DNA from 4 places in the Streptomyces tuirus genome. Region 2 is predicted to be linked to each of the others. Evidence: riboswitches for the same ligand, from Rfam matches in the RefSeq annotation. Region 2 holds a riboswitch; each other region holds the start of a gene.
The links. Region 2 has a riboswitch for cyclic di-AMP ahead of IGS69_RS04030 (C40 family peptidase). Riboswitches for the same ligand answer to the same signal wherever they lie in the genome.

Region 1 (7,232 bases), 3.6 Mb from region 2:
GACCTTCTTCGAGCAGGAGGCGCCCCCGGCCAGGTTCCTCTACGAGGACTGAGCGCCACGCGGTGATGTCCTTGTGGTCTTGCCGGAGCCGTTCGGGCCGAGGAAGCCGAAGACCCTGCCCGCCGGGACGGTCGGGTCCAGGCCGTCGACGGCGAGCTGTCCGCCGCGGTGGCGCTTGGTGAGCCCGCGGGTGGCGATGACCGGTTCCCCGGCCTCGGCCCCCGCCGCACTCCGCTCCGTTTCCGCGGCGGACACCTCGCCCACCGGCTTCCTCTCGTTCTCTCGGCTCCCGTACGCCTCCGGGAGCTACTTCCCGGCGTCGGCCGCCTTCACCAGCGCGTCCTTGGTGACCAGACCGGCGTAGACCTTGCCGTCGTCGGTGACGAGGGCGTTGACCAGACGGGTCGAGAAGACCGTGCCCGAGCCGAACTCGCCGTGGACCTTGTCACCGAGCGAGTCCATGAAGCCGCCGAGGTCGCCGCCGGCACCGCCGGAGGGCACGCCCTCGCCGCCGGTGTCGAAGGTGGCGATGGCGCTCCAGCCCTCGCCGATGGTCTTCATTCCGTCGGGGCCCTTGCCGAAGTCCTCCTCGTCCTTCGGGGCGTGCTCGCGCGCCCCGCCCTTGCCGAAGGTCGTGCCGGGAGCCTCCTTCGAGCCCTTGTCGAGGTCCTTCTCCTCGGTCACCTTCGCGCCCTTGGGCGGGGTGAAGTCGAAGGTCGAGGCGGCCGGCTTGGCGAAGCTGACCTTCGTGAAGCCGACGTCGATCACCGCCGCGCCGCCGCTCGCCGGGGTGAGGGTGAACTTCAGCGGCATGCCGGTCCTGGCGTCCACGGCGATGCTGATCGCGCCGACCGTCGAGCCGGACTGCTTCGGCTCGACGACGAGCTTGTAGGCGTCCCGGCCGGCGACCTGGGCGGTGCCGCCGACGGTCACGGAGGTCGTGTCGTCGGCCGCCTTCAGGGCCTCCTCGGCGAAGTCCTTCGGCGTGGCGGGCGGCTGCTGGTCCTTGCCGCGCTCCGGGCTCGTCGAAGAGGTGCCGTGGTAGACCTCGTTGGACTTGCTGTCGTAGCCCCAGACGTCCTTGCCGTTGTGGATGACGCTGTACTCGGCGGCGTTCTCCAGCAGCGACAGCTTCTGCCGGTCGGGGCCGTCGGCGGCGACGCGCAAGGTGTGCGTGCCGGAGGCGAGTTCGGTGAGCTTGGCCGTCGGGTCGGCCGAGGAGCCGCCCTCGCCCTGGCCCGCGGCGCCGGACAGCAGGCCGGACTCCAGGCCGCCGAGATTCGGCAGGCCGAGGTCGGTGCTGACCTTCACCGTGCCGGACAGCTGCTGGACGTCCGAGGTGGCGATCTTCTCGATGAGCTGCTGTGCGGTGATCTTCGGGAGGTCGGGGTCACCGGAGTCGGCGAGCGCGGGGACCAGCCCGATCGTCGCGGCCGCCACCCCTATCACCGTGACCGGGACGACGTACCGCGCGGCTTTGCGCCGCCCGGAGCGCTGCTCGTCGACCTCCCCGGCGGTCGTGCTGTCGTCGGATGCGTACGGTGCCATGTGTGCCCTACCTCCGTGGTCGGCGGCGGCTGTCCGTGTCGTCCACGCACTCGTCCCTGAGCCGCCATTCTCACCCGAACAGGTGAGGAGTGGTGTTTTCCGTGGTCACCATCTGACCAAATCGGCAAGGGAGATACGTCAGACCCCGGGCTCAACTCCGTCTACTGCTGGGGTATGACACGGAGGGGCGACTTCTCCCCCGACCCGTAGGGGTCGCAGGAGGGAGACGAGTCAGCCGGCCCGGTGCACCACCGCGTCGCACAGCTCCAGGAGCGCCGCCTTCGCGGTGCACTCCGGCAGCGGTGCCAGCGCCGAACGGGCGTCCTGGGTGTAGCGGACGGTGTCCTGCCGGGCCTGCTCCAGCGCCGGGTGGGCCCGCAGCAGGCGCAGTGCCTCGGCGTGCCGTGCGTCGTCGGTGAGGTCGGAGTCAAGGAGCTCGGACAGGGCGATGTCCTCGGCGAGCCCGAGCCGGGCCGCCCGCTCGCGCAGCCTCAGCACCGGCAGCGTGGGGATCCCCTCGCGCAGGTCGGTGCCGGGGGTCTTGCCGGACTCGTGGGAGTCGGAGGCGATGTCCAGGACGTCGTCCGCGAGCTGGAAGGCGACGCCGAGCCGCTCGCCGTACTGGGTCAGGACGTCCACGACCGTGTCGTCGGCGCCGGACATCATCGCGCCGAACCGGCACGACACGGCGACCAGCGAGCCGGTCTTGCCGCCCAGCACGTCCAGGTAGTGCTCGACGGGGTCGCGGCCGTCCTGCGGTCCGGCCGTCTCCAGGATCTGGCCGGTCACCAGGCGCTCGAACGCCTCGGCCTGCACCCGCACGGCCTCCGGGCCGAGGTCGGCCAGGATGTGCGAGGCGCGGGCGAAGAGGAAGTCGCCGGTGAGGACCGCGACGGAGTTGTCCCAGCGGGTGTTCGCGCTCTCGACGCCGCGGCGCACGGCGGCCTCGTCCATGACGTCGTCGTGGTACAGCGTGGCGAGGTGGGTCAGCTCCACGACGACGGCCGACGGCACGATGCCGGGCGCGTGGCGGTCACCGAACTGGGCGGACAGCATGACGAGCAGCGGGCGGAACCGCTTGCCGCCGGCCCGGACCAGATGCTGGGCGGCCTCCGTGATGAAGGGCACCTCACTCTTGGTGGCCTCGAGCAAGCCTTCCTCGACAGCCGCCAATCCGGCCTGGACATCGGCCTCCAGAGCCTGGTCCCGCACGCTCAGCCCGAACGGCCCGACGTCGGTCACGAGGGGTCTCCTGTCTGCTGTGTCTGCCGGTGATTACGCGGATTGTCGATAGGTCGCTGCCCTCACTCGAGTCAGCGTATCCGGTCACGTTTCGATCACCGCCAGCGCCCATGGTTACAGGCCGGGTGGTATCCGATCACGACCCTTATGTTTTCGATCAACCTATAAGAACAGATATTTATCGACTTACCCCGGGGTAGCGAGTTATGCACGATTTGCCGTGATGAGTCGGTGAATTCCCCTTGAGGAAAATTGCCCCAGGGACTCGTGATCAGTGAGTTGAATCACTTCCTCCGCTTTTCCCCGTCACTGCGGCAGCGGCCTCTAACGCCTTCCCCCGAAAGCCAGTTGAGCCTTGGCTTCCGCAAAGGATCAAGCGGCCCAAACGCCCCCGACCAAGGTCAACCGCGCGATATGTGACTGAGGCGCTTGTTCCCGACATGTGCTCTCGCATACGTTCCGGCCCTGTCCGGCGGACGCCTAATCCTGCCGCCGCCCGGACTCCCCACAGGAACCGACTCACTCACGCGTGGCAGGAGCGGGGGACCCAGGTAAGTCGCCGGTCCGCACAGCGGCCCGGCTCGGGGTGAAGCCGCGTACGGCACACAGCGCCGTACGCGGCCGGGCACCTCCCGGCCCGAACCCGACAGCTCACCTCGCAGGCGCCGGAGAGGAACATCGCCATGGCCGGACGAGGCAAGCACCGTCGCCCCGGAACCAACCCGCTGACCCGAGGCCTCATGGCCGCCGGTACCGGCGGAGCAGCACTCACCCTTCCGCTTCTCGGCGCCACCCACGCGAGCGCCGCCGAGCCCCAGAACGCACCCGCCGCCGCACAGTCCGTGCAGCGGGCGGCCCAGCCCGCCAAGTCCCTCGCGTACACCGTGGTCAAGGGCGACTCGCTCGCCCGCATCGCGGCCACGTACGACGTCTCGGGCGGCTGGAAGCAGCTCTACAAGGACAACCGCGCCGCCGTCGGCGACAACCCGAAGCTGATCCACCCGGGTCTGAAGCTGACGGTGAAGACCACCAAGACGGACGCGGCGAAGAAGACGGCGACCAAGTCGTCGGCCCCCGCCAAGCCGGCCGCCAAGCCCGCCGGCGGCGTCGCCAAGGCCACCCAGGCGTCCGCGAAGACCTACGCGAACAACCTCGACGGGTGGATCCGCGAGTCGCTCGACATCATGGCGCAGAAGGGGATCCCGGGCTCCTACGACGGCATCCACCGCAACATCATGCGCGAGTCGTCCGGCAACCCCCAGGCCATCAACAACTGGGACTCCAACGCCGCCGCGGGCACCCCGTCCAAGGGCCTGCTCCAGGTGATCGACCCGACGTTCGCCGCCTACCACGTGGCCGGCACCCCCTTCGACCCGTACGACCCGGTCGCCAACATCACGGCTGCCTGCAACTACGCGGCCGACCGCTACGGCTCGATCGACAACGTCAACGGCCCGTACTGAGCCGTCCCGCCCAGCAGTCGCTCGAGGACGACGGCGATGCCGTCGTCCTCGTTCGACAGGGTGACCTCGTCGGCCACGGCCTTGAGTTCGGGATGGGCGTTGGCCATCGCGACGCCGTGGCCGGCCCAGTCGAACATCGGGATGTCGTTGGGCATATCGCCGAAGGCGACGGTGTCCGCCGGCCGCAGTCCCAGATGCTCGGCGGCCAGCGCCAGCCCCGTGGCCTTGGTGATCCCGCACGGCTGGAGCTCGACCGTGCCGGGCCCCGACATCGTCACCGTGGCCAGCGAGCCGACCACCGAGCGGGCCGTCGCCGCCAACTCGTCGTCCGTCAGGTGGGGATGGCGCAGCAGCACCTTGCTGATGGGCTCGCCCCACAGCTCCTCGCGCCGGTCGACCCGCACGGCGGGCAGGGTCGGGTGCGGCATCAGATACCCCGGCTCGATCAGCGTGAGCCCGTCGACCCCGTCCTGGTCGACCGCCGCGTACACCTGCCCCACCTCGGCCTCGATCTTGCCGAGGGCGGTCTCGGCCAGCTCCCGGTCCAGCCTGATGGACCACAGCAACCGGCCCGCGCCGGCGTCGTACACCTGCGCGCCCTGTCCGCACACCGCGAGCCCCCTGCACCCGAGGTCGTCCAGGAGCGGCCGCACTCTCGGCGCCGGCCGGCCGGTCACCACGAGGTGCTGGGCACCGGCGTCCGCCACCCGCGCGAGCGCGGCGAGGGACCGGTCGGAGAGGGTGTCGTCGCCGCGCAGCAGCGTCCCGTCCAGGTCGGTGGCGATGAGTGAATATGCGAGGGGTGCGGCCATGATCAGAGAATACGGACAGTGCGGCCCTTCGTTTCATCGCACGGTGGACGCCGATTGCCCGGTTGAAGGCCTCTGCACCGGTTGGCAACAACATGCTCCGCTACCTACCCGTGGGGCCGCATAGAGCGGTACCTTCCAAGTGTCCAGGGGGGACTTGATCGGGGGGTCAGGTTGAGCAGTGGGCGCATTCGCGTGGCTGGGCCCGGGGAGCTCGGCGAGGGGGAGAGGGAGCGCTGGCGTGCGCTGCGCGCCGCCTCGGAGGCACCGCGCAACCCTTTCATGGAGCCGGAGTTCACCGATGCCGTCGGCCGGGTCAGGCCCGGGGCCCGGGTGGCCGTGGTGTACGAGGGCACGGAGCCGGCCGGCTTCCTGCCCTACGAACGGGGCCCGTTGGGCCAGGGCCGGGCGATCGGGCTCGGCGTCTCGGACGCGCAGGGCGCGATCCTGCGGCCGGGCCTCGATCTGGAGACGGGCGAACTGCTGAGGGCCTGCTCGCTGTCGAGCTTCGCCTTCGACAATCTGGAGGCCGAGCAGCGGCTGTTCGTCCGGTACGCGGCCGAGGAGTACGCCACCTACGTCATCGACGTGGAGAAGGGCTACGAGACGTACGAGTCGGTGCTGCGCGCGCAGTCGCCGAAGTTCCTGAAGACCACACTGGCCAAGGAGCGCAGGCTGGGCCGGCAGGCCGGCGAGCTGCGCTTCGTGTTCGACGAACGCGATCCGGCCGCGCTGCGCACGCTCATGGAGTGGAAGTCAGCGCAGTACCGCAGGACCGGCCGCCGGGACCGGTTCGCCCAGGAGTGGATCACCCGGCTCGTCGGGCAGCTGGCCCGGACCCGGGCGCCGGAGTGCAGCGGCACGCTGTCCGTGCTGTACGCCGGTGAGCGGCCCGTCGCCGCGCACTTCGGGCTGCGTTCGGCCTCGGTGCTGGCCTGCTGGTTCCCGGCCTACGACCCGGAGTTCTCGAAGTTCTCGCCGGGTCTGGTGCTGCACCTGCGGATGGCCGAGGCAGCCGCCGCCGAAGGCATCGGCACGCTCGACCTGGGCAGGGGCGCGGCCGAGTACAAGGACGCGCTGAAGACGGGCGAACTGCCCGTGTACGAGGGCGCGGTGACCCGTCCGGGGGTGGGCGCGGCACTGCACTGGCTGAGCCGCGAACCGGCACGCCGCGCGCACAGCTTCGTCCGCAGCAGGCCCCAGCTCGCGTCGCTGGCCGCGCGGACGCTGAAGGGCGCGGCTCGGCTGCGCCGTGGCTGACTTCACGAGGGGGGTGGGCGCATGGCCCGTTCGGCGCGTGCGCAGGAGGAGATACGGCGGTTCCTGGACATCGGGGCGGTACAGGTCGCCGAGCTGGACCTCGACGGTGAGGAGGCGGTGCTCAGACCCGGCCCGGGGAGTCCGCCGGTGACGCACGGGGAGGTGTTCGTCCTGGTCAGGAGGGGCGGCCGGCCCGTGGGCACGCTGCTCGGGCGGGTACCGGGGGGCGCGGACGCGAAGGCCGTGCTGGCGGACCGGGCGCGGGCGGAGTGCGGGCCGGCCGTGTTCGCCGGGCCCGGGGAGCCGCCGATCACGACCGTCGTCGTCGCGACCCGGGAGCGGGCCGGGCAGCTGGCGCGGGCGCTGGACTCGCTGCTGGCGCAGGACCATCCGCGGTTCGACATCGTCGTCGTGGACAACGCACCGGTCACGGACGAGACGCGGGAGCTCATCGAGCGGAAGTACGCCGAGCGCGTGCGGTACGTCTGTGAGCCCGTTCCGGGGCTCGCAGCCGCCCACAACGCCGGGCTGGACGCCGTGCGTGGCGAGGTGGTCGCCTTCACCGACGACGACGTGGTCGCCGACCCGCGCTGGCTGACCGAGCTGACCGCGCCCTTCGCCGCCGACGCCGGACTGGGGTGCAGCACCGGGCTGATCCTGCCGGCGCGGCTGACGACCCCGGCCCAGGTGCTGCTGGAGAGCCACGGCGGCTTCGCCAAAGGCTTCACTCCAAGGACGTACGATCCGGCGCACCCGCCGGGCGACGAGCCGCTGTTCCCGTTCACGGCCGGGCGGTTCGGCTCGGGCGCGAACATGGCGTTCCGCACGGCGGTGCTGCGTTCCGTCGGCGGTTTCGACCCGGCCACCGGGGCCGGCACGGCGGCCCGGGGCGGCGACGACCTCTACGGCT
Region 2 (7,232 bases):
GGCCGAACCAGTGCCGACGCACCTTTCCGGCCGCGGCCACCACATCGAGCAGGTCGTCGTCGGACGTCGCGAGGACGGCCAGAGCCTCGTCGCGGGTCGGCAGCTCGCGCCGAAGCCCCTTGTCCACCAGCGTGTTCAGCAGGTCCATGGAATCCGATCCTGTCCTAAGGAGGTGCTCGGGGCAAAGGAGAGTTCGCACAACAGAGTCGCTTCGAGGTGTGGGTATTGCCACACACTGACCTGCTGGTGGTCCCGCTAGTGTCTGTGCACTGCCTACAAATTCCGCGGAGGACCACCCATGGCGTTCGGCTGGATCGACGAGCAGGCGGAGCTGCGCGCCCGCGCCGGACTCGTACGGACTCTGCGCCCTCGTCCGGCCGATTCGCCGCTCCTCGACCTGGCGAGCAACGACTACCTCGGGCTGGCCCGCCACCCCGAGGTCACCGAGGGCGCGGCCCGGGCGGCGCGGACCTGGGGCGGTGGCGCGACCGGCTCCCGGCTGGTCACCGGCACCACCGAACTGCACACCGAACTCGAACGGGAACTGGCCGATTTCTGCGGTTTCGAGGCGGCACTCGTCTTCTCCTCCGGTTACGCCGCCAACCTCGCGGCGGTCACCGCGCTGGCCCCGCACGGCTCCCTGATCGTCTCCGACGCGGGCAACCACGCCTCGCTCATCGACGGCTGCCGGCTCGCCCGCGGGACCACCCAGGTCGTGGCGCACGCCGAGCCGGACGCCGCGCGCAAGGCGCTGGCCACCCATGAGGGCACGGCCATCGCCGTGTCCGACACGGTCTTCTCGGTCGACGGCGACGCGGCCCCCCTCGCCGAGCTGGCCGAGGTCTGCCGGGAACACGGCGCGGGGCTGGTCGTCGACGACGCCCACGGGCTGGGCGTTCTCGGCGACGGCGGCCGCGGGGCCCCGCAGGCGGTGGGGCTCGCGGGCGCGGACGACGTCGTCGCGACGGTCACACTGTCCAAGTCGCTGGGCAGCCAGGGCGGAGCCGTCCTCGGCCCGGCCCGGGTCGTCGGACACCTCGTCAACGCCGCCCGGACGTTCATCTTCGACACGGGACTCGCCCCGGCGGCGGCGGGTGCGGCCCTGTCGGCCCTGCGGCTGCTGCGCGGCGAGCCGCAGCGGGCGGCGCGGGCCCGCGCGGTGGCGGGCGAACTGCACGCACGCCTGACCGCCGCGGGTCTGGAAGCGGTGCGTCCGGACGCCGCGGTGGTCTCGGTGCGGGCGCCCTCTCCCGAGGACGCCGTGCGCTGGGCGGCGCAGTGCCGCGCGGCGGGCCTGGCCGTGGGGTGCTTCCGGCCCCCTTCCGTGCCGGACGGCATCTCACGGCTCAGGCTGACCGCACGCGCGGACCTGACCGCTCAGCAGATCGAACGCGCTGTACAGGTGATCGGAGAGACGCGGCCATGAGTCGGCGAAACGCGGCCATGAGTCGGCGTGACACGGCCGTGCGTCGCACGATGACGGACTGATCGAACGCGGTTACATGCGCTCCACCCCGGCCGCGAACGCCGCCCAGCTCCCCGGGGAGAAGAGCAGCGCGGGTCCGGCCGGGTCCTTGGAGTCGCGCACGGCGAGCAGTCCGGCCCAGGGCGGGGCATCCGGACGCGCGGTCTCGACGCAGTTGTTCGCGCCGGTGCTGTAGCTGCTGCGCAGCCACCGCACACCGTGCAGTTCGATGCTTGAGGGGACGTGACGAGGCAGTGCACGCATGGTGCCTCCTTACGCGCCGGCGGCTGTCCCGGCGATGAAATCCAACGAGTCCTCGGGCGAAAGGGCGTGGATCTGAAGGGCGTTGAAGGCCTCCGTGTAGGCCTGGAGGTCTTCTTTCCGTTCGAGGTAGAGGCTACTCGTCAAGTGGTCGAGAACAACCACATCCAGATCAGAAGTGCTCGAAAATGACAGGATTACGAAAGGGCCGGTGACACCGATGTGCGCCCCGGCGGCGAACGGCAGTACCTGCAGGCGCACTTGGGGAAGCCGGGCGGCCTCGACCAGTCGCTCCAGCTGGCGGGCCATGACCCCGGGTCCGCCCACCTCGCGCCGCAGCACCGCCTCGTCCAGGACAGCGCTGAGTTTCAGCGGGGGATCCGCGCGCAGCACGTCCTGCCGGGCCAGTCGCACCTCGACCAGCGTGTCGAGCCGGTCTTCGGGAAGTCCCTCCACCGCGGCCCTGGTCACCGCACGCGCGTACTCGGGCGTCTGGAGCAGACCGGGCACGACGGTGGTCTCCAGCGTGCGCATCGCACCGGCCTGCGACTCCAGGCTGATGAAGTCCCGGTAGGTCGGCGGCAGTACCCCGCGGTAGGCGTGCCACCAGTGGTGCCGGCCGCCGCTGTCGTCGGAGCCCGCCAACACCATGAGCAGTTCGCGAAGTTGGGAGTCTGTCACACCGTAGGCGTCCAGAAGTAACCGCACATCGGCCGGTTTCACCCCGCTCGTGCCCGTCTCGATCCGGCTGACCTTGGACTGGTGCCAGCCCACCAGCAAGGCCGCCTCACCGCTCGTGAGCCCCGCAGAGGTGCGCAGCGCACGCAGTTCGGCGCCCAGTTTCCGGCGGCGCACCGCGGGACCGTGCTGCATGGGCTCCTCCTTACTCCCTCCGAGCCACCCAAATACGGTCTCGCGTCGCAGAGTTCACCGCTTTGAGCGACAGATATATGCATATCTTGGTGGATCGCCGTCCTTCGGGGGTGTTCTGGTGGCAGTCTGGCGACGAAGCACCAGTCCGGGACCGTACTCGAACCATCCGCTCCGTGTCGGGCTGTGGTCCCGTGGGAAAGGGACGAGGTCGCCATGGCAGACCATCTGGAAGCATCCGTCACTCTGCCGAGCGATCCCGCCTCGGTCTCCGCAGCGCGTGCCTACGTGGTGGGCACGCTGGCGGAGTGGGGTCTGCCGGTGGACACGGAAGTGTCCGACACCGTCCGGCTCATCATCTCCGAACTCGCCACCAACGCCGTCCAGCACACCTTCGGTCAGTCGCCCACGTTCACCGTGGACGTCGAACTGGACCGGGACGAGCACCTGCGCATCGGTGTTACGGACAGCCATCCGCGCTTCCCCAGACGCCTGCCGGCCGCCGTCCAGCAGGACAACGGCCGCGGTCTGGTCATCATCCGCTGGCTGACCGCGGAATGCGGCGGCAGGCTCCGTATCCGCCCCACTCGCGAGGGCGGCAAGACCATCTCGATCGAACTCCCCTGGGTCGTCCCGGTCGGGCCGGTGACGACAGCGGTGCAGCAGGAGCCCTAGCCACACAGGAGCCCCTCAGGAGGACGCGAAAGGCATATCCAGCGGGTGCCCTCCGCGCACCCCGGGCCGCGGGACCCACATCCGGGCCATCCCCACGTGTATGACGCCCGCTCCGCGCCTCGCGCCCGTCACCGGTGCTGAGCCGAAACCTCCCGGTGCGCAGCCGCCCCCCCCGGAAGCCCTGACGGCTGACCGACGGTGTGCCGCAGCGGTGCGGGATCGCGACGCGGCCCCCGGCCGTCTCCTCCGCGGAGGTCTCATCGGCGCCGTCCGTCTCCGTATGCAGCCCCGCCCGCCGCACGTGCCGCGGGAGCAGCTCCCACAGGCCGACGCGGACCAGGAAGGTCGTCGCGCCCGCGGCGACACCGCCGGTCCGGCCCGACGTCACGTCGACCACCAGCAGCGCACGGAACCGCTGAACGCGAACACCAGCACGCTCAGACGGGTGGTGGTGACGGGTAACCACATGACCCCGTGTCACGCTCCGGCGAGCGGCGGCGCGTCAAGGACGCCGCCGCACGCCGGGCGGATCACTTCACGCGTCCGTACCAGACACTCTTGGTCCAGATCTTCTGCAGTCGCACCACGTCCCCGCTCTTCGGGGAGTGCCAGAGCTTGTTCTTACCCGCGTAGATACCGACGTGGTACACGTTGCTGCCCGAGTGGAAGAACACCAGGTCGCCCGCCTTGCGGTTCTTGGCGGAGATGTGGCGCGTCTTGTTGTACTGCTGGGCAGCCGTGCGGGGGAGCTTCTTGCCGGCCTTCTTGAACGAGTAGAGCGTGAGTCCGGAGCAGTCGAACCGGTGCGGACCGGTGGCCCCGTACCTGTAAGGTGCACCCTTCTTGGAGGCCGCGATCTGGAGTGCCTTGGTCGCCGGTGTGGCCGCCGCCGCCTCGGATGCGAAGCCGGGCGCCACGATGGAGCCGCCCACCGCGGCGATGGTGAGCGCCGAGGCCGTGCCGGCCCGGGCCATGAGCGACGGGACACGATTGAGCGCAGTCATGCGCAACCCTTCGTCAGCCGCCTGTGAAGGATGACCTGTCGGATTCGGGCTGACAAAGTTGCCCGGCCGCTGACGCGGCTTCACCCCAAGGGCTGCTCGGGGCCGGTCATGGCGTGACCGTCCCGGCGACCCGTCGTGCTCGGGTCCTCCACTCCTGCCGATCCACTCCTGTCGACCGGTCATCCGGGCGGCGGCAGGACTCGGCGTCCGCCCGGATCGCCCCGCCACAGCGGCGGGGGCTTGTCGTCAGACAGGGATCTTGGCGCATGCCTGTCCGGATTTCCCAACGGAACCGGGGATTTGTGTTGTTACTCACCACTCACCCGTTCGGGTGGACACGTGTGCGTTCGGGCCACTGTCCACTGGTTCGCGGAGCCCCGGACCAGCGATGGAATGCCCCATTCCGTCCACCGGCTACGCGCGTTGCGCAACCGGAACGGTCCGGAAATCCGTCTCCTGCCTACTCCGAACAGCGGTACGTCTTTTGGTCCGTTTCAACTCAGCTCCGGACGCATCGTGGGCGGCGCTGCGTCCGGACCGACGGTTCCGCGTCAACTGACGGACTCCGGGGGCAGGGTGAGCCGGGCGGTGCGCCGCTCGCCGCCCAGCACCAGTGCGTCACGCAGCGCCGTCGCCTTGCCGACCAGGGCCTGGGCGGCGCGTAGTCCGCGGTAGGTGTCGCCGTCCTGGGCGGGGTTGATACGACCGAGCAGGTCGACGACCTCGAGGTAACGCTCGATCAGTTCCGCCTCGGCCCGCGTCAGGGCGGGCAGGGGCGGCAGTTCGGCCGGGAGCACCGGAGCCTCACCGACCGGTCGGCGGGGCCACGGTGGCCTGGCGGCTCGGGATGATCCCGTCGATCAGGCTGATGGATCACCAGGCGGGCGTCGGGCGGCGCGAATCGCTTGCCGGGCGTGCCCGCCGCCAGCAGGACCGAGGCGGCGGCACCGGCCCGGTCCAGGCAGATCGTCGAGCTTCGAGTACGGATCGTCCGTTGCCCGGAGCCCGTGCGTTCGGTGAACTCGGGGAGCGCGTTCCTGGGTCTCTTTGCGTCACCGGAATCTGGTTCTCGGAGGTCGCGGAGCAGCAGGTGGTCAGCGCGGTCTCCACGGTCCGCGAGGCCGCTGCCGCCCCTGGCGCACCCCAGCGGTTCGGCATCGCGGCGGAGCACCGCCGGGCCGGCCCGGCCCAGGCGGTTTCGTCTGGATCAGTGGGCCGTCGTGGCACTGATCGGGACCAGGCTCACCCGGGGGAGTGAAGATCGGGAACTCGTCGACTCGGAGGGCCGTTGTCGACCGGGTGTGCTGCGCCCGGAGCGCAGGACGGCCGCGCGCCACCAGGCCCGGGAAATCGACCGCCCGGGCCTGGTGGCGCCTGACCCGCCCGGCGCGGGCAGCCCCGGAGCGACGGAACGAGTCACGCTGCGGTTGCTGCACCCGCGTCCACCGCGTTACCTGGAACGGGGCCGAGTGAGGCTCACGGAGCGCGAGGAGCGGTGATGATCACGCAAGACCAGGTCGATCGAATTCTCCGGCTGAACGGGAACGGACTACCGTTGGTCTCGCTCTACATCCCCGCGGAACCGGACAGGACGGGCCGCCGCGCGTTCCTGACCCGGGTGGCGAGCCTGCTGGACCGCATCCAGCCCCTCGCGGAGGACCGCTCACTCGAGCACGCCGCGCGGCTCTCGCTCCGCGAGGACATCGCGAAGATCGGGAAATCGCTCGAGGAGGAGCCCCACAGGCCGGGCGCTGTCGCCGTCTTCTCCTGCAGCGGCAACGGCGTCTACGAGCAGGTGTGGCTGCCGCGAAGCACCCGCGAACGCATCGTCGTGGACGCCGATCCGTACGTCCGTCCGATGCTGGGCGTGCTCGACGAGTACTACCGCACCTGCGCGGTCATCGTGGACAAGGGGACCGGCCAGGTCTGGGAGCACTACATCGACGAGGCACGGGAGCTGGAGACGATCCGCGACCGTACGCTGCGCAAGCCCAACTACGCCGCCGGGTTCGCCGAGAACCGGGTCCGCAACAAGGCCGACGAGCTCAGCAAACGGCACTACCGGCGGCTCGTCGGCGAGCTGAAGCAGCTGTTCGGGACCGGGCGCTTCGACCTGCTCGTCGTCGGCGGCCACTCCTATGAGGTGCCGGTCTTCACCGAGTTTCTCCCGCGCGAACTGCGTGACCGGCTCATCGGCAGTTTCACCGTCGACCGCGAGACCGCCACGCCCGAGGACATCAAGCAGAAGGTGCAGGAGCTCGTCTCCGACCACGCACACCAGGAGCAGCGACAGCTCGTCGGCGAGATCCTCGAAGCCAAGGCGGCCCGGCGGCCCAGCGCCGTCGGGCTCGACGAGACGCTGTGGGCGGCCTCGCTGGCCGCGATCCGGACGCTGGCGGTGGACGAGGGGGCCGTTGCCCCAGGCGTCGTCTGCGACCGGGACGGGCTGCTTGCGCGCTCGGGAAAGACCTGCCCCCTCTGCGGGGAGCCGCTGCGCGAGGTCCCCGACGTCATCGACGAACTGACCCAGTCCGTCATCGACGACGGCGGCGACGTCCGGCACATCGAGCCGGAGACGGAACTGCGCGCGCACCAGGCCGGGGCACTGCTGCGCTTCGAACTTCCCCCGCAGTAGACCGGCGCGAGATAGTCCGCCGGATCCTTTGACCACCCCGCATAACCGGAGTAATCATAGTAAATAGGACCGGTCAACCACGACAGGGCTCCCTCGCGGAGTACCTGTCGGGCACCGGCCAGGTCCCCGGCGAATTCTGAGATACGAGCAGTGGGTTGATCGGAACTTTCCGGGGACCGTCTATGCGTCCGGGGGTCGTCAACGTGTCCGGGGACCGTCTACGTGTCCGGGGACCGTCTACGTGTCCGGGGACCGTCTACGTGTACGACATCTGTGTGCACCACGCCTTCAGGCCGGTCAGGACTCCATCGCGTTCTTCGGC
Region 3 (7,232 bases), 5.8 Mb from region 2:
ATGGAGGACGAGCAGATCATCGCGAATGCCCGGGCCACCGGTGAGCGGCTCAGATCCCGGCTGGCCGCGCTCACGGACCGGTACGAGATGCTCGCCGAGGTCCGGGGCCGGGGCCTGATGATCGGCATCGAGTTCGGACGGCCCAGGTCGCTGAAGCTGCGCAGCCGCTGGGCCATGCTCCAGGCCGCCCGCAAGGGGCTCTTCGCGCAGATGGTCGTCGTGCCGCTGCTCCAGCGGCACCGGATCCTCACCCAGGTCTCCGGCGACCACATGGAGGTGATCAAGCTGATCCCGCCGCTGATCATCGGCGAGCGGGAGGTGGACCGGTTCGTCGACGCCTTCACCGCAGTGATGGACGACGCGCACAATGGCGGGCTGGTGTGGGACTTCGGGAAGACCCTGGTCAAGCAGGCCGTGGCCAACCGCTAGGCGGCTTCGCCTGCGAGGTTTTGCCTGGGAGGCAAGAAACTTGCCGCTGAGGCAAAGTTCCGGCTGAATGGAGGCATGAGCCCCTCCGAGACCGAGCGGCCCTCCGGGGCCGGCTCGCCGGCCGAACCCTCGCCCGGTGCGCTGCCCGCCGTCGCGCCCCAGCTGCGGGCCCTGCGGCGCCAGGCCTCCCTCACCCTGGAGGCAGCGGCCCGCGCCGCCGGGCTGTCGCCCGCCCACCTCTCCCGTCTGGAGACCGGGCAGCGCCAGCCCTCGCTGCCGATGCTGCTCGCGCTCGCCCGTGTCTACGGTACGACGGTCGCCGAGCTGCTCGGTGAGACGGTCGCCGGACGGGACGCCGTCATCCGCGCGGCCGACATGGAACCCACGGCGGCCGGCGGCTGGACCTACTGGCAGGCCGGCGCCCCGGGCCGCGGGATGCAGGCCCTGCGGGTCCACGTCCCGTACGGCTCCCAGGGCGACGTCGTGCGCGTCCACCCCGGCGAGGAGTGGCTGCATGTCCTGCGCGGCCGGCTGTGGCTGCGCCTCGGGGACAGCACGCAACGGCTGGCGGCCGGCGACAGCGCCCACTTCGACTCGCTCACCCCGCACCGGATCGCCGCCGAGGACCACGACGGCGTCGACCTGCTCTTCGTCCACACCCTGCTGCAGAGCCCCACGGCCGCCCTGTGCCTGGGCCCCACCCCTGGAGACGTGTCATGAGCAACATGGAGGAGAAGTTCCCCCGCGCCCTGTGGGTGAGGCTGTTCGTCTACCTCATCGCGGGCCACATCTTCGCCGCGTTCATTTACCTGCTCTTCGCGCTCGGCGCGAAGTAGCCCGCGTCCCGGCGTCTCAGTCGAGGAGCCGCTCGCGCAGCCGCTCCCGGGTCTCCGGAGTGAGCTCCAGCCCCTTCTCCAGGTAGGCGTCGACGCCGCCCCAGGTCTCCTCGATGGTGTCGAACGCCGCCGTCAGGTACTCGGCGCGCGCGTCGAACAGGGGGCTGAGCAGCTCCATGACCTCGGGCGAGTAGGCCGAGGCCGCGGAGCTGCTGCGGTGCACCTTGTAGCGGCGGTGCTTGGCGTTCGACTTCAGGTAGTCCTCGACGATCGCCTCGCGCTCGACGCCCAGCGCCAGCAGCGTCACCGCGACGGACAGACCCGCGCGGTCCTTGCCCGCCGCGCAGTGCATCAGCGCGGGGACGCTGTCCCGCGCCAGCGCGTGCAGCACCCGGGAGTGCTCGTCGGTGCGGTGCTTGATGATCGTGCGGTACGAGGCGATCATGCGGCCCGCGCCCTTGCCGTCCGAGAGGATCGCGCGCAGCTGGTCCAGGTCGCCGTCGCGGACCATCTTCCAGAACTCGGCGCCGTCGGCGGGGTCGCTCAGCGGCAGGTTCACATTGCGCACGCCGGGCAGCTCGACGTCGGGCCCCTCGAGCTTCTGGTCGGCCGCGTTGCGGAAGTCGAAGATCGTGTGCAGGCCCAGAGCCGTCAGGAAGGCGGCGTCCTGACCGGTCGCGTGGGCGAGGTGGCCGCTGCGGAACAGCACCCCCTGCCGCACCCGCCGTCCGTCCACGGTCGGAAGTCCGCCCACATCACGGAAGTTGCGCACTCCGGCCAGCTCGGGCTCGGTCGACGGGACCTGCTGTGTCACGAGGGCTCCTCCCCTTCGGCGCCGCCGCCGCGGCTCGTCGGCGGGCACGTCTCGACGATACGACATGCCTGCCTGGGGCAATGAGTTGTCCACAGGCGTTCCCCGGAGCCCCCACAGCTCCGAAAACGGTCGTACGTGGTGCTCTCCGGGCCGGCCGGCAGCTACGCCGTCCATGTCACCTCGCCTGGCTCCAGGTGCAGCGCTACGGCGAGCCCGTGCCGGCCCTACGGCTGCGCGGCCTCGAACCGGCAGCCTCGTACAAATGACTCGAAACGGGCGAAGTTCACCGAGGGGCCGTGCTGCTGCATCACGGTCTTCACCTCGGCCTGCACGGGGATCTGGACGCCGCGGTCGCCCGGCTTAAGCGGAAGTAGTCGTTCTGTCCGAATAGGGAGCTTCGGCCGCTAAGGCGTAACGTGCCCCGATCGTAAGGGAGATGAGGTCGGGGTGCGTGACCATCGTCATATCCGTGACGATGTGTTGTTGCCATGTTCACGTAATTCGCGCGTTATTCAGGCCCATTGAGGAATGCGGGAGATCGGTAATCCACGCTCGGTGACGGCACTTGTGCCGACGCGTCAGGGAAAACACCGTTCCCGCGCAACCGCAAGCTTGTCCTATTGCGTCTCGGTCGCTTACGTTCCACACCAATCCGGACGGACGCCTAATCCTGCCGCCGCCCGGAGTCCGCACACACTGACCCGACGTACGGCAGGAGCGGGGGACCCACAGGTAAGACGCCTGTTCCGGTTCCCGGAACGGCTTGGGGTTAAGTCGCGCCACGGCGCGGCCGGGCATCTCCAGCTCGCACCCGACAGCTCACCTCGCAGGCGACGGAGAGGAATTCGCCATGCCCGCGAAGGGTAAGCACCGCCGCCCCAAGACTCAGCGTTTCACCCGCTCCATCGCCGTCGCCGGAACCGGCGGGGCCGCTCTCGCCCTGCCGCTCATGGGGGCCGCCGGCGCCCACGCCGCCACCCCGCAGTCGGCTCCGGAAAAGGCCGTCCAGTCCGCCCCGGCAGCCGAGAAGAAGGCCGCCGAAAAGGCCAACGGCCCCCGCACGTACACCGTGAAGGCCGGCGACTACCTCGCGAAGATCGCCGACGACCAGAACGTCAGCGGCGGCTGGAAGAAGCTCTACTCGGACAACCGTGACGCCGTCGGCTCCGACCCGTCGCTGATCCACCCGGGCCTGAAGCTGTCGATCGGCAAGAAGGCCGCGAGCGCTCCGAAGGCCTCGGCCCCGTCCGCTCCGAAGGCCTCGGCCCAGAAGCCGTCCGCCGAGTCGGCCCCGAAGGCCGAGACCGCCGCCAAGCCGGCCGCCGCCAAGCCCGCCGCCGAGAGCAACTCCAGCGGCTACGCCCTCCCGGTGGACGGTGCCACCGTCAGCACCCCGTACCGCATGTCCGGCAGCATGTGGTCCAGCGGCTACCACACCGGTGTCGACTTCGTCGTCCCGACCGGCACCTCCCTCAAGGCCGTCGGCGCGGGCGAGGTCGTCTCCGCCGGCTGGGGCGGCGCGTACGGCAACCAGGTCGTCATCAAGCTGAACGACGGCCACTACGCCCAGTACGCCCACCTGTCCCAGCTCTCCGTCTCGGCCGGCCAGACCGTGACGGCCGGGCAGCAGGTCGGCCTGTCGGGCGCGACCGGCAACGTGACCGGACCGCACCTGCACTTCGAGATCCGCACCACGCCGGACTACGGCTCCGACGTCGACCCGGTCGCCTTCCTGCGCTCGCACGGCGTCTCCGTCGGCTGACCGACCGCACGACCACCTGCCTGACACGCCTCCGAAGGCCGGACCCCGATCCCCGGGTCCGGCCTTCGGTGTGTGCGGACGAGCGGTGTATTCCGAGGTTGGCGAACACTTTAGGCGTGGCTTATCTCACCGACCGTCAACCCTTGCCTACGGTCGCGTAGGTCACATTCGAAGGTGAATCATGAGTTGCTGTGGCAGACGATTCGAAGAGTGACAGCAGAGCAGTGATCGGGTCGTACGTGTCGGTGGGGGACAGCTTCACCGAGGGCGTCGGCGACCCCGGCCCCGACGGGGCGTTCGTCGGCTGGGCCGACCGGTTCGCCGTCCTGCTCGCCGACCGCAGGCCCGAGGGCGACTTCCAGTACACCAATCTCGCCGTACGCGGAAAGCTCCTCGACCAGATCGTGGCGGACCAGGTGCCGCGGGCCGTCGACATGGCCCCGGACCTCGTCTCGTTCTGCGCCGGGGGCAACGACATCATCCGGCCCGGCACCGACCCGGACGAGGTGGCCGAGCGCTTCGAACGGGCGCTGGCCCGGCTCACCGCCGTATCCGGCACGGTCATGGTGACGACCGGTTTCGACACCCGTGGCGTGCCCGTGCTCAAGCACCTGCGCGGCAAGATCGCCACGTACAACGGACACGTCCGGGCCATCGCCGACCGGTACGGCTGCCCGGTCCTGGACCTGTGGTCCCTGCGCAGCGTGCAGGACCGCAGGGCCTGGGACGCCGACCGGCTGCACCTGTCTCCCGAGGGGCACACGCGCGTGGCGCTCCGCGCGGGCCAGGTGCTCGGCCTCGACGTGCCGGCCGACCCCGAGCAGCCGTGGCCCCCGCTGCCCCCGCGCGGCGCTTTCGACATGCGGCGCGACAACGTCGCGTGGGCGCGGGAGTTCCTGGTGCCGTGGATCGGGCGCCGGCTGCGCGGGGAGTCGTCCGGTGACCATGTGACGGCCAAGGGGGCGCTGTCGCCGGACGACATCAGGATGCGGATCGCGTCGGTGGCGTGAGAGCGGCTCCGGCGCGTGCGGGCCGTACCGGGTGGGACCCCGGTACGGCCCGCACGCGTCGTGGCCCTGGCTTACGGGGCGAGCCGGGCGTGCCGGGCGGGCTGGGGATGCCGGACGTGCTGCCGGGCGGGCCAGGGATGCCGGACGTGCTGCCGGGCGGGCTGGGGATGCCGATGCCGGCTCTCGCGGGGTCGCCGTCCCTGCGCGACACCGTCAGGGCGCCGGCCGCTCCCACGGCAGGCCCAACTCGCGGGACAGTGCCTCCTCCACCCACTCCTGGGCCCGGGCTCGCGGCACCGCCCCGGCGTAGGACGTCAGCTGCACGGCGAGACCGTCGAGGAGGGCGGTGAGCCGGAAGGCCGTGCCGGCCGGGTCCTGACAGCGGAACTCGCCGGCCGCCACGCCCTCCGCGATGACCTCGGCGAGCGCCGCCTTCCACTGCCGGTCGAGGTCCTGGGCGACCTCCCGCAGCGCGGGGTCGCGCAGCGCCGCCGCCCAGCCCTCGATCCACAGCCGCCAGCCCTTGGCCGTCCCGGTGGGGGCGTACCACCGCACGGCCGACCGCAGCCGGCGCAGCGCCGGTGAACGACGGCCGAGCAGCTTGCGCAGATGCGCCAGGTCGCCCTCCGCGGCGTGCCGGAACGCGGCGGCCACCAACTGCTCCTTCGTGGAGAAGTGATAGAGGACCAGCGCGTTGCTGACGCCGAGCGCCGAGGCCACGTCGGCGATCCGGACCGCCGCCACACCCCTCGCCTCGATCTGCTCGATGGCGGCCCGCAGCAGATCCCCGCGCCGCTGGGCCACACTCAACCGGACTCTCGTCACGCCGTCACCCTACCCACGCGCGTGCGGCCCCTCGACGGAGTGTTTCGGCCTGTCCGGCAGGGCCCGCGAGGGCTGCCGCCGCGGAGGGCGGGCGCCTCACCGGAACCAGCCGAACCGCTCCGCGATCACCGGAAGCCGGTCCGCCGCGAGGGCGTGGGCGGCGGCGCGCGGCGTCACCTCGTCGGTCCGGGCGCGGTCCAGCATCCGCTCGACCAGCGCCCGCATCGAGCGGCGGGTGTACGCGAACGCCTCCTCGGCGTCCGCACCGATGTCCCCGAACAGCGTCCACCACCACCAGGCGTTCGTCCCCGAGTTGACCACGACGTCCGGCAGCACGGTCACCCCGCGCGCGGCGAGCAGCACCTCCGCCTCCGGGCGTACGGGCATGTTGGCCGCCTCGACGACCCAGCGGGCGGTGATCCGCTCCTGGTTCACCGTGTCGATCGCGTACGACACGGCCGCCGGCACCAGCACGTCCGCGTCGGCCGACAGCCAGGCCTCGCCCGGCAGTTCGCCGTCGCCGGGGCGCAGCGCCGAGCGGTCCACCGTGCCGTGCGCGTCCCGGGCGGCCAGCAGCGCCTCGACGTCGAGGCCCGCCGGGTTGGCGATCGTGCCCTTGAGGTCGGCGACGGCCACGACCGTGAGCCCCGCGCGCGTGAGAAAGCGCGCCGTGGCCCCGCCCATCGTGCCGAGGCCCTGGAGGGCGACCCGCGTCCCGGTGTACGGCACCCCGGCCCGGTCCAGGGCGGTCAGGGCCGCCTCCGCCACACCGCAGCCGCCGACCAGCTCGTCCAGACCGATGCCGTCGACCTCGACAGCGAACGCGTCCCGCAGCCGCCGCCGGGCCTCGGCCTCGTCGTCCAGCAGCGGATAGACGGCCTGGATCGAGGAGACCAGCCCCGCCTCGGCCGTGGCCCGGTCGACCAGGTCCTGGGTCAGCCCCAGGTCCTCACCCGTCGTCCAGCAGCTCTCTATGTACGGCCGCATCGCGCGCAGGTAGCGCACCAGCAGCGGGTACGCCTCCGGATCCCGGGGGTCGCAGTCGATGCCGCCCTTGGCGCCGCCCAGCGGGACGTAGCGGTTCGCCGGGTCGTAGTGCAGAGCTTCCTTCACCGTCATGCCGCGGGCGAGACCCGCGACCTCGTCCAGGGTGCAGCCCGCGCGCATGCGCAGACCGCCGCTGGACACTCCGCGCACCAGCCGGTCGACGACCAGGAAGCCCTGTCGGCCCGTGAGGTGATCGGTCCAGGTCAGGGACAGCAGGGGGGTGGCCATTCGGGCTCCTTCGCCGCCGGGATACTGAATCACCGGTCAGTATCTCCTCCGATGGGACCCCTGTGATCCGGTGTTGTCGGAGGGGCCGACCATAATGGAAAGCCTGACCGACTCCACCTGGAGGTACCGTGGCCGGTTTCCGTACCCTGAGCTCCGGGCTCCGCGCGCTCCGGCCAGGGGCGTTCGGCGCGGATCCGAGCGGTGAGCGCATGGCGCGCATCCGCAGATCGCCCCACTTCAAGGACGGGGTCTTCCAGAACCCCGGCGGCCCCGCGCGGACC
Region 4 (7,232 bases), 2.7 Mb from region 2:
CCCGCTGGACGCCGGGTCGTCGCAGGGGCTGCGGCTGGACTTCGTCGACACCGGACCCGGCATCCGGGACCTGGACCAGGCGCTGACCGACGGCTACACCAGCGGCGGCGGGCTCGGGCTGGGCCTGAGCGGTGCCAAGCGGCTGGTGCAGGAGTTCGAGGTGGACAGCCGGCCCGGTGAGGGAACCACCGTCACCGTCACCGCCTGGGCCACCGTCGTACCGCCCTCCCGGACGGTGCCCTGATGAGCAGGGTCTGGGACGTTCCGGTGGACGACTCGACCCGGGTGCGGGACGTGCGGGTGGCGGCCGAGGAGGCCAGCGCCCGCGCGGGCCTGCCCTCGAGCCGCACCGCCACCGCCGCGCTCGTGGCGACGGAGCTGGCCACCAACCTGCTGCGGCACGCGGACGGCGGGCGCGTCCTGATCAACCTCGTCGAGCGGGGGCACGGCGACGGCCGCCGGGCGGCCGTGCAGCTCGTCTCGCTCGACCACGGCCCCGGCATCCCGGACGTCGCGGCGGCGATGCGCGACGGCTACACCACGACCGTCGCCGCCTCGCTCGGCGCCGGGCTCGGCACGTGCCGGCGCATAGCGAACGACTTCGATCTGCACAGCGCGCCCGGCCGGGGCACCGTCGTGATGGCCCGGATCGGCCACGAGCCCGCCGCCCGCAACCAGGGGCCGCCCCCGCCCGGTCCGCGCGCCGGGGGCGTCAACGTCCCCCTCGGCCGGGCCGAGCACTCCGGGGACGCCTGGGGCCGGGTACGCGGCGGCGACCGGCTGACCCTGCTGCTCGCCGACGGGCTGGGTCACGGGGAGAAGGCCGCCGAGGCCTCCGGCCTGGCGGTGAAGGAGCTGCGCGGCCTGGCCGAGCTGCCGCCCGCCGAGATCCTGCGGAGTCTGGGCCGGGCTCTGCGGCCCACTCGGGGCGCGGCCGTCGCCGTGGCCCAACTGGATACGTATACCGGGCAGTTGAGCTTCGCCGGGATCGGCAACGTCGGCGCCCGGCTGCGGACCGACGGCACGTGGAAGGCGCTGCTGTCCCACCCCGGCATCGTGGGCGCGCAGGCCCCGGCCTCCGTACCCGTGCAGCGCGTTCCCTGGCAGGCGGACAGCCTGCTGGTCCTGCACAGCGACGGCCTGCCCGGCCGCTGGACACCGCCCGACGACGGCGTGCTGCCGGGCTGCGACCCGGCGGTGGCGGCCGCGGTCGTGCTCCGCGACGCGGGCAGCGCGGCCCGGCCGGTACGGGACGACACCTGCGTGGCGGTCCTGACCGCCGGCGGAGTGAGCCGCCACGGCTCGGGGACGTGAGGGGCAGCGGGCCGGGCGTCGAGGGTCTGGGTCTTTGAGGGGCAGGGGCTCGAGTGGCGCGGGTCTTGTGGGGCCGGTCTTAGGGGTCGGGCCCTGAGCGACCGGGTTTTGAGGGGGCGGGCCTTGGGCGACCGGGTCTGGGCCCTCAGCGACCGGCTCTTGAGGGACCGGGCGCGTGGCAGGCACCCACCCCGACGTCCTACGTCACCGCCCCTGCGCCCCGCCGGCGTCGGACGGCGTGTTCTGAGCCGCCAGGAAACCCCGCAACCCCCTGCTCAGTGCCGCCCGTTCGGCCGGTTCCATCGCTGCCAGGGCTGTGGCCAGGGCCTGGGCGCGGCGGCCGGCGACATCGCCCAGGACGTGCTGTCCGTGTGTCGTGAGCCGCAGTTGGACCTCCCGGCGGGTGTCCGGGTGCGGGGTCCGTTCCAGCAGGCCGGCCGCCGCCAGGCGGTCGCAGAGGCGGCTGGCCGTGGGCAGGCCGATGTCCAGCCCCTCCGCCAGGGCCGTCAGATTCAGGCCGGGCGCCGCCTGCACGGTGCGCAACGCCCGCAACTGGTGCAGGGACAGGCGCAGGGACGCCTCCTGCGCGGCGATCGACCACAGCGCCGTCAGACTCTCCACGGCATCGGCGATCTGCGATGCGACGGCCTCCGGGCCGTCGCCCGGTCCCCTCGCCCGGTGGTTGCCGGGGCCGCCGAGATCGGTCACGAAACGGTCACTTCCATAAAGCTCCGGGTACTGATGAGGTCGCCCTCTTTCAAAGGCTGTACCCGATGAACCGAGGGGCAAGCAGCCCGGTTCGGAGCCCGGCCGGACCGGGGGCGGCTCAGCCGGCGCTGAGCTCCGTCAGCGCGGCGAGCGGCAGCGTGTGCTGCGTCTGGAGGACCTTCGCGCGCAGGTAGCGGACGTTGTGGGCGGTGGTGAAGACGCCCGTGGGGATCCGGTCGCGGACGGCGACACCCAGGGTCCGCAACTGGTCCGCCTTGTCGGGGTTGTTGGAGAGCAGGTCCAGTTCGCCGATGCCCAGGGCTCTGAGCATCTGGGCCGCGGCCGTGTAGTCGCGGGCGTCCTCGGGCAGCCCGAGCGCCGCGTTCGCCTCGTACGTGTCGAGCCCCTCGTCCTGGAGGGCGTACGCGTCGAGCTTGTTGTAGAGGCCGATGCCCCGGCCCTCCTGGCGGAGGTAGAGGAGCACGCCGCCGCGCTCGGCGATGCTCTCGACCGCCTCGCGCAGCTGCGGGCCGCAGTCGCAGCGGGCCGAGCCGAACACGTCCCCGGTCAGGCACTCGGAGTGCAGCCGCACCAGCGGGACCGGGCCGGGCTCGCCGAGGACCATGGCGACGTGCTCCTGGCCGTCGGCCAGGCCGTGGAAGGTGACGAGCTCGGCGTCCGCCTCGTAGCCGTCGTGGAAGCGCAGCGGGACCCGGACGCGCGAGCGCGGGGTGGCGACGACGGCTGGGGTGTCGGGCATGCGGGGCCTCCGGGTTCCGTTCCTGTTCGGCTGCGCAGCCATAGTGCTTCAGATTTGAAGCAGATCCACGATCGGAACCCTACTCGTGCTTCAAATTTGAAGCAATGAGATCCGACCTGTGTGATGCTCGTCACGAACAGGGCGACGACGACCTCCGCCGCCACGGCACGTCGTCCGCCGCCGGCCGGGCCCCGTCCTCCTGGAGACCCTGCGCGATCGCCGTGGAGATCTCCTCCAGCTGCCCCACCTGCTCCTCGCTGAGCCGGTCGAACAGGAAGCCCCGCACGGTCTCGACATGCCCGGGCGCCGCCCGCTCCAGCACGGCGAACCCCTCGTCCGTCAGCGCCGCGATGCTGCCCCGTTTGTCATGGCGGCAGGCCTCCCGCCGCAGCATCCCGTCCTTCTCCAGCCGCGTGACCGCGTACGTCAGCCGGCTGCGCGTGATCTTCAGCCGCTCGGCGAGATCGGTCATGCGCAGCCGCCGTTCCGGGGACTCCGACAGGACGGACAGGATGGAGTAGTACAGGTGCGGCATGCCGGCGTCCTGCTGGAGCTGCCGGTCGATCGCGTCCTCCAGCAGCAGCGAGGCGGCGATGTAGGCGCGCCAGGCGCGCTGCTCATCGGGGCTGAGCCAGCGAGTCGTCATGCCGCCAGTGTAGGTTTGTTTCAAACTTGAACCAAGCCCTGTCCCGTCCCGCCGTCCCGACCAACCGCGGAGCACCGATGCCTCACCCGTACGTCCTGCTGTCCGCCGCCGTCTCCCTCGACGGCTACCTGGACGACACCGGACCCGACCGGCTGCTCCTGTCCAGCCCGGCCGACTTCGACCGGGTCGACGAGGTCCGGGCCGGCGTCGACGCCATCCTGGTCGGCGCCGGCACCATCCGCGCCGACAACCCGCGGCTGCTGGTGAACGCGGAGAAGCGCCGTGCCGCCCGCACGGCGGCAGGAAAGCCCGAGTACCCCCTCAAGGTCACCGTCAGCGGCTCCGGCGATCTCGACCCGGACGCCCGCTTCTGGCACACCGGCGGCGAGAAGGTCCTCTACACCACCGACCGGGGCGCCGAGCGGGCCCGCGCCCTGGGCCTGGCCACCGACGTCGTGCCGCTCGGCGCCGGCCTCGACTGGCGGCGGCTGCTCACGCACCTGCACGACGTCCGGGGTGTGGGGCGGCTCATGGTCGAGGGCGGCGGCCTGATCCACACCCAGCTCCTCACCCAGGGCCTCGCGGACGAACTGCAGCTGGTCCTCGCCCCGCTCTTCGTGGGTGACCCCCGGGCCCCCCGTCTCTTCGGACCCGGCGGCTACCAGGGCGGCCGGCTCCGGCTGCTGGAGTCGCGGCAGATCGAGGACGTGGTCCTGATGCGCTACGAGCCGACCGCCCCGGGCGCCGGCCCCCTGCCCGTCGCCGCCGACCACCACTGGCTGGCCCTCGCCTGCGAACTGGCCGAGCGCTGCCCGCCGTCGGACACGGCGTTCAGCGTGGGCGCGGTGGTGGTCGCCGCCGATGGCACGGAACTGGCCCGCGGCCACTCCCGCGAGGCCGGCGACCCGGTGGTGCACGCCGAGGAGGCTGCCCTCGCCAAGGTCGACCCGGCCGACCCGCGCCTGCCCGGCGCGACGGTGTACAGCAGCCTGGAGCCCTGCGCCCGCCGCGCCTCGCGCCCCGCTCCCTGCGCCCGGCTGATCCTCGACGCGGGCGTACGGCGGGTGGTCACGGCCTGGCGTGAGCCGGACACCTTCGTCACGGACGCCGACGGCAGCGGCCTCCTCGCGGCCGAGGGCGTGGAGGTCGTCGTGCTCCCGGAACACGAGGAGCGGGCCAAGGCCCCGAACCGTCATCTGCCGGGCTGAGCAGGGCCCGGTCGGTGGGTGTGCGCGAGCGGTCCCGCGGATGGCGTACACTGGTGACACAACGACGCGGGGTGGAGCAGCTCGGTAGCTCGCTGGGCTCATAACCCAGAGGTCGCAGGTTCAAATCCTGTCCCCGCTACTGAAGGCCGATGGCCGGAATCCGAAAGGGTTCCGGCCATCGGTGCTTTCCGATGCCCTCCTGGTGCCTTCCTCATGCCTTCCTGATACTTGCCCGGTGGATCGCTACGGTCGGTGAGCGAACCGTCCCGTTCCGCATAACAACTGACGCACCGTCAAAACCCGTCAGTCACTTGCGGCGCGGTCAACTCGCCCGATTTGAACCGGTCGTGGCAGGTAAGTCCGCGCGAAAAAGGTTAATGATCAAGTGGAATCGCTGGAATACCCCTCGCGCCTCCATTAACGTTCGATAACGCAGCGCGGTCGTCCCAGCCGTCACAGAAGGCGGCTCCGTGCGCACGCGCCGAATCCCGAAAGGGAACCGGGGAACCATCACTTGGGGTGAATCGGGCGGATGCCACCGTGGAAGCACGGCAGGTATACGCGCGTAGGAGACCTTCCTGCTCCGAACCCGTCAGCTAACCCGGTAGGCGAGAAGGAAGGAAAGGAGTACGCCCACGTGGCGTCCAACCGGCCTGCCCCCGCGGCCCCGTACGCGCCGAAGCGCGAGAACGACACCTTCGGCTTCGGCGGTCAGCGCACCGACGAGGGCCCGTTCCAGGAGTGGAACCCCACCGAGGAGTCCATCCGTCCCGTCCGTGGCCGGCATCGCGTCACCAAGCAGCGCGGCGGAGGTCTCGCCCGCAGCTCCACCGTCCTGGGCGTCGGCGTCATAGCCGCCGTGGGTGCCGGCGGTATGGCCAGTGCCCAGACCGGCAAGCCCCCGGTGTCCATCTCCGTGCCGGACCTGCCCTCGGTGGGTTCCCTCATCTCGGACGACGACACCCCCGAAGGTTCCGCCACCCCGCTCAGCAGTCTCGGCACCGCCACTGCGGACACCGCGCAGGACGCGTCCGGCGCCCGCACCGGCGCCGGTGACGCGCTGCGTGCCCGGATCATGGCGCAGGTCGAGCACCAGCAGGAGCAGATCGAGACCAAGGCCGCCGAGGACGCCGCTGCCGCCGCCGAGAAGGCGGCCAAGGAGGCCGTCGCCAAGGCGGAGCAGGAAGCCAAGGCCAAGGCCGCCGAGGCCAAGAAGAAGGCGGAGGCGGAGGCCGAGAAGAAGGCCGAGGCCGAGCGGCTTGCCGCCCTCGCCAAGCAGTACACGCTGCCGACCTCCTCGTACACCCTCACCTCGACGTTCGGCCAGGCCGGTGCCTACTGGTCCTCCGGCTACCACACCGGCCTCGACTTCGCCGCTCCCACGGGCACGCCGATCAAGGCCGTGCACAGCGGCACCATCACCGAGGCGGGCTGGAACGGCTCCTACGGCTACAAGACCGTCCTCACCCTCGATGACGGCACCGAGATCTGGTACGCGCACCAGTCCTCCATCGGCGTCAGCGTCGGCCAGAAGGTCAGCACCGGCGACGTCATCGGCCGCGTGGGCGCCACCGGCAACGTCACCGGGGCGCACCTGCACCTCGAGGTCCACTCCGGTGGATCCTCCAGTGGCATCGACCCGGTGGCCTGGCTGCGGGGCAAGGGGCTGACTCCCTGAGCAGTGCACGTTCCCTGAGCAGTGCACGTTCCCTGAGCAGTGCACCTTTTTTGAGCAGTGCACCTTCTCTGAGGCATCGACGGCCCTGACGACGACCCTCCGACGTCAGGGCCGTCGGCTGTGTTTACGGGAGTTTTGCGTCCGTTGCGGAATGGGGCGTTCCTGCGCGGTCGTTGACACCGGGCATGACGTCTCTTCGCAAGCTCGGCACTTCCGGCCTCGAGGTCTTCCCCCTCGCCCTCGGCGGCAACGTCTTCGGCTGGACCGCCGACCAGGACCGGTCGTTCGCCGTCCTCGACGCCTACACCGCCGCCGGAGGCAACTTCGTCGACACCGCCGATGTCTACTCGGCGTGGGTCGACGGCAACCAGGGCGGTGAGTCCGAGACCATCCTCGGCACGTGGCTCGAGGCACGCGGCAACCGCTCCGACGTCGTCGTCGCCACGAAGGTCAGCCAGCACCCCGACTTCCGGGGCCTGTCCGCTGCCACCATCAAGGCCGCCGCCGACGCCTCCCTGCGGCGCCTGCGCACCGACTACATCGACCTCTACTACACGCACTTCGACCAGCCCGACGTGCCCGTCGAGGAGATCATCGGCGCGCTCGACGAACTCGTGAAGGCCGGCAAGGTGCGGCACATCGCCGCCTCCAACATCTCCGCCGAGAGGCTGCGGGCGTCCCTGGAGTTTTCCGACCGCGAGGGTCTCGCGCGGTACGTCGCCCTCCAGCCGCACTACAACCTGGTCTCCCGTGACACGTACGAGGGTGAGCTCCAGGGCCTCGCCGAGCGGGCCGGCCTCGCCGCCGTTCCGTACTACGCGCTCGCGTCCGGCTTCCTCACGGGCAAGTACCGGCCGGGTACGCGGGTCGAGAGCGCGCGGGCGGGCGGTGCCGCCAAGCATCTGGAGACCGAGCGGG

Region 1: another riboswitch for cyclic di-AMP. It lies ahead of IGS69_RS20625 (transglycosylase SLT domain-containing protein); the one in region 2 lies ahead of IGS69_RS04030 (C40 family peptidase).
Region 3: another riboswitch for cyclic di-AMP. It lies ahead of IGS69_RS30225 (M23 family metallopeptidase); the one in region 2 lies ahead of IGS69_RS04030 (C40 family peptidase).
Region 4: another riboswitch for cyclic di-AMP. It lies ahead of IGS69_RS16215 (M23 family metallopeptidase); the one in region 2 lies ahead of IGS69_RS04030 (C40 family peptidase).

Annotation. Positions count from the first base shown of each region.
Region 1 is NZ_AP023439.1:4,468,243-4,475,474, reverse strand. Features, by position in the region: gene IGS69_RS20645 (flavodoxin family protein) at 1-52, shown strand, start outside; partial or broken gene IGS69_RS20640 (ABC transporter ATP-binding protein) at 73-264, opposite strand; gene IGS69_RS20635 (LolA family protein) at 307-1,548, opposite strand; gene IGS69_RS20630 (polyprenyl synthetase family protein) at 1,780-2,790, opposite strand; cyclic di-AMP (ydaO/yuaA leader) riboswitch at 3,293-3,470, shown strand; gene IGS69_RS20625 (transglycosylase SLT domain-containing protein) at 3,474-4,253, shown strand; gene IGS69_RS20620 (HAD family hydrolase) at 4,217-5,065, opposite strand; gene IGS69_RS20615 (GNAT family N-acetyltransferase) at 5,252-6,322, shown strand; gene IGS69_RS20610 (glycosyltransferase) at 6,344-7,232, shown strand, end outside.
Region 2 is NZ_AP023439.1:851,578-858,809, reverse strand. Features, by position in the region: gene bioB (biotin synthase BioB) at 1-148, opposite strand, end outside; gene IGS69_RS04050 (8-amino-7-oxononanoate synthase) at 299-1,426, shown strand; gene IGS69_RS04045 (DUF397 domain-containing protein) at 1,499-1,729, opposite strand; gene IGS69_RS04040 (helix-turn-helix domain-containing protein) at 1,739-2,599, opposite strand; gene IGS69_RS04035 (ATP-binding protein) at 2,813-3,271, shown strand; gene IGS69_RS04030 (C40 family peptidase) at 3,802-4,275, opposite strand; cyclic di-AMP (ydaO/yuaA leader) riboswitch at 4,280-4,481, opposite strand; gene IGS69_RS04025 (hypothetical protein) at 4,827-5,072, opposite strand; partial or broken gene IGS69_RS34515 (ATP-dependent Clp protease proteolytic subunit) at 5,138-5,263, opposite strand; partial or broken gene IGS69_RS35160 (hypothetical protein) at 5,354-5,533, shown strand; gene IGS69_RS04015 (baeRF10 domain-containing protein) at 5,774-6,910, shown strand.
Region 3 is NZ_AP023439.1:6,651,782-6,659,013, forward strand. Features, by position in the region: gene IGS69_RS30205 (aspartate aminotransferase family protein) at 1-429, shown strand, start outside; gene IGS69_RS30210 (helix-turn-helix domain-containing protein) at 505-1,149, shown strand; gene IGS69_RS30215 (DUF6126 family protein) at 1,146-1,265, shown strand; gene IGS69_RS30220 (tyrosine-protein phosphatase) at 1,282-2,079, opposite strand; partial or broken gene IGS69_RS34840 (GH36 C-terminal domain-containing protein) at 2,259-2,453, shown strand; cyclic di-AMP (ydaO/yuaA leader) riboswitch at 2,764-2,925, shown strand; gene IGS69_RS30225 (M23 family metallopeptidase) at 2,930-3,841, shown strand; gene IGS69_RS30230 (SGNH/GDSL hydrolase family protein) at 4,066-4,851, shown strand; gene IGS69_RS30235 (TetR/AcrR family transcriptional regulator) at 5,065-5,676, opposite strand; gene IGS69_RS30240 (glutamate dehydrogenase) at 5,773-6,951, opposite strand; gene IGS69_RS30245 (MBL fold metallo-hydrolase) at 7,080-7,232, shown strand, end outside.
Region 4 is NZ_AP023439.1:3,546,485-3,553,716, reverse strand. Features, by position in the region: gene IGS69_RS16250 (anti-sigma regulatory factor) at 1-244, shown strand, start outside; gene IGS69_RS16245 (ATP-binding SpoIIE family protein phosphatase) at 244-1,314, shown strand; gene IGS69_RS16240 (MarR family winged helix-turn-helix transcriptional regulator) at 1,519-2,022, opposite strand; gene IGS69_RS16235 (GTP cyclohydrolase II) at 2,141-2,782, opposite strand; gene IGS69_RS16230 (MarR family winged helix-turn-helix transcriptional regulator) at 2,913-3,428, opposite strand; gene IGS69_RS16225 (dihydrofolate reductase family protein) at 3,506-4,636, shown strand; tRNA gene IGS69_RS16220 (tRNA-Met) at 4,702-4,775, shown strand; cyclic di-AMP (ydaO/yuaA leader) riboswitch at 5,106-5,262, shown strand; gene IGS69_RS16215 (M23 family metallopeptidase) at 5,274-6,314, shown strand; gene IGS69_RS16210 (aldo/keto reductase) at 6,500-7,232, shown strand, end outside.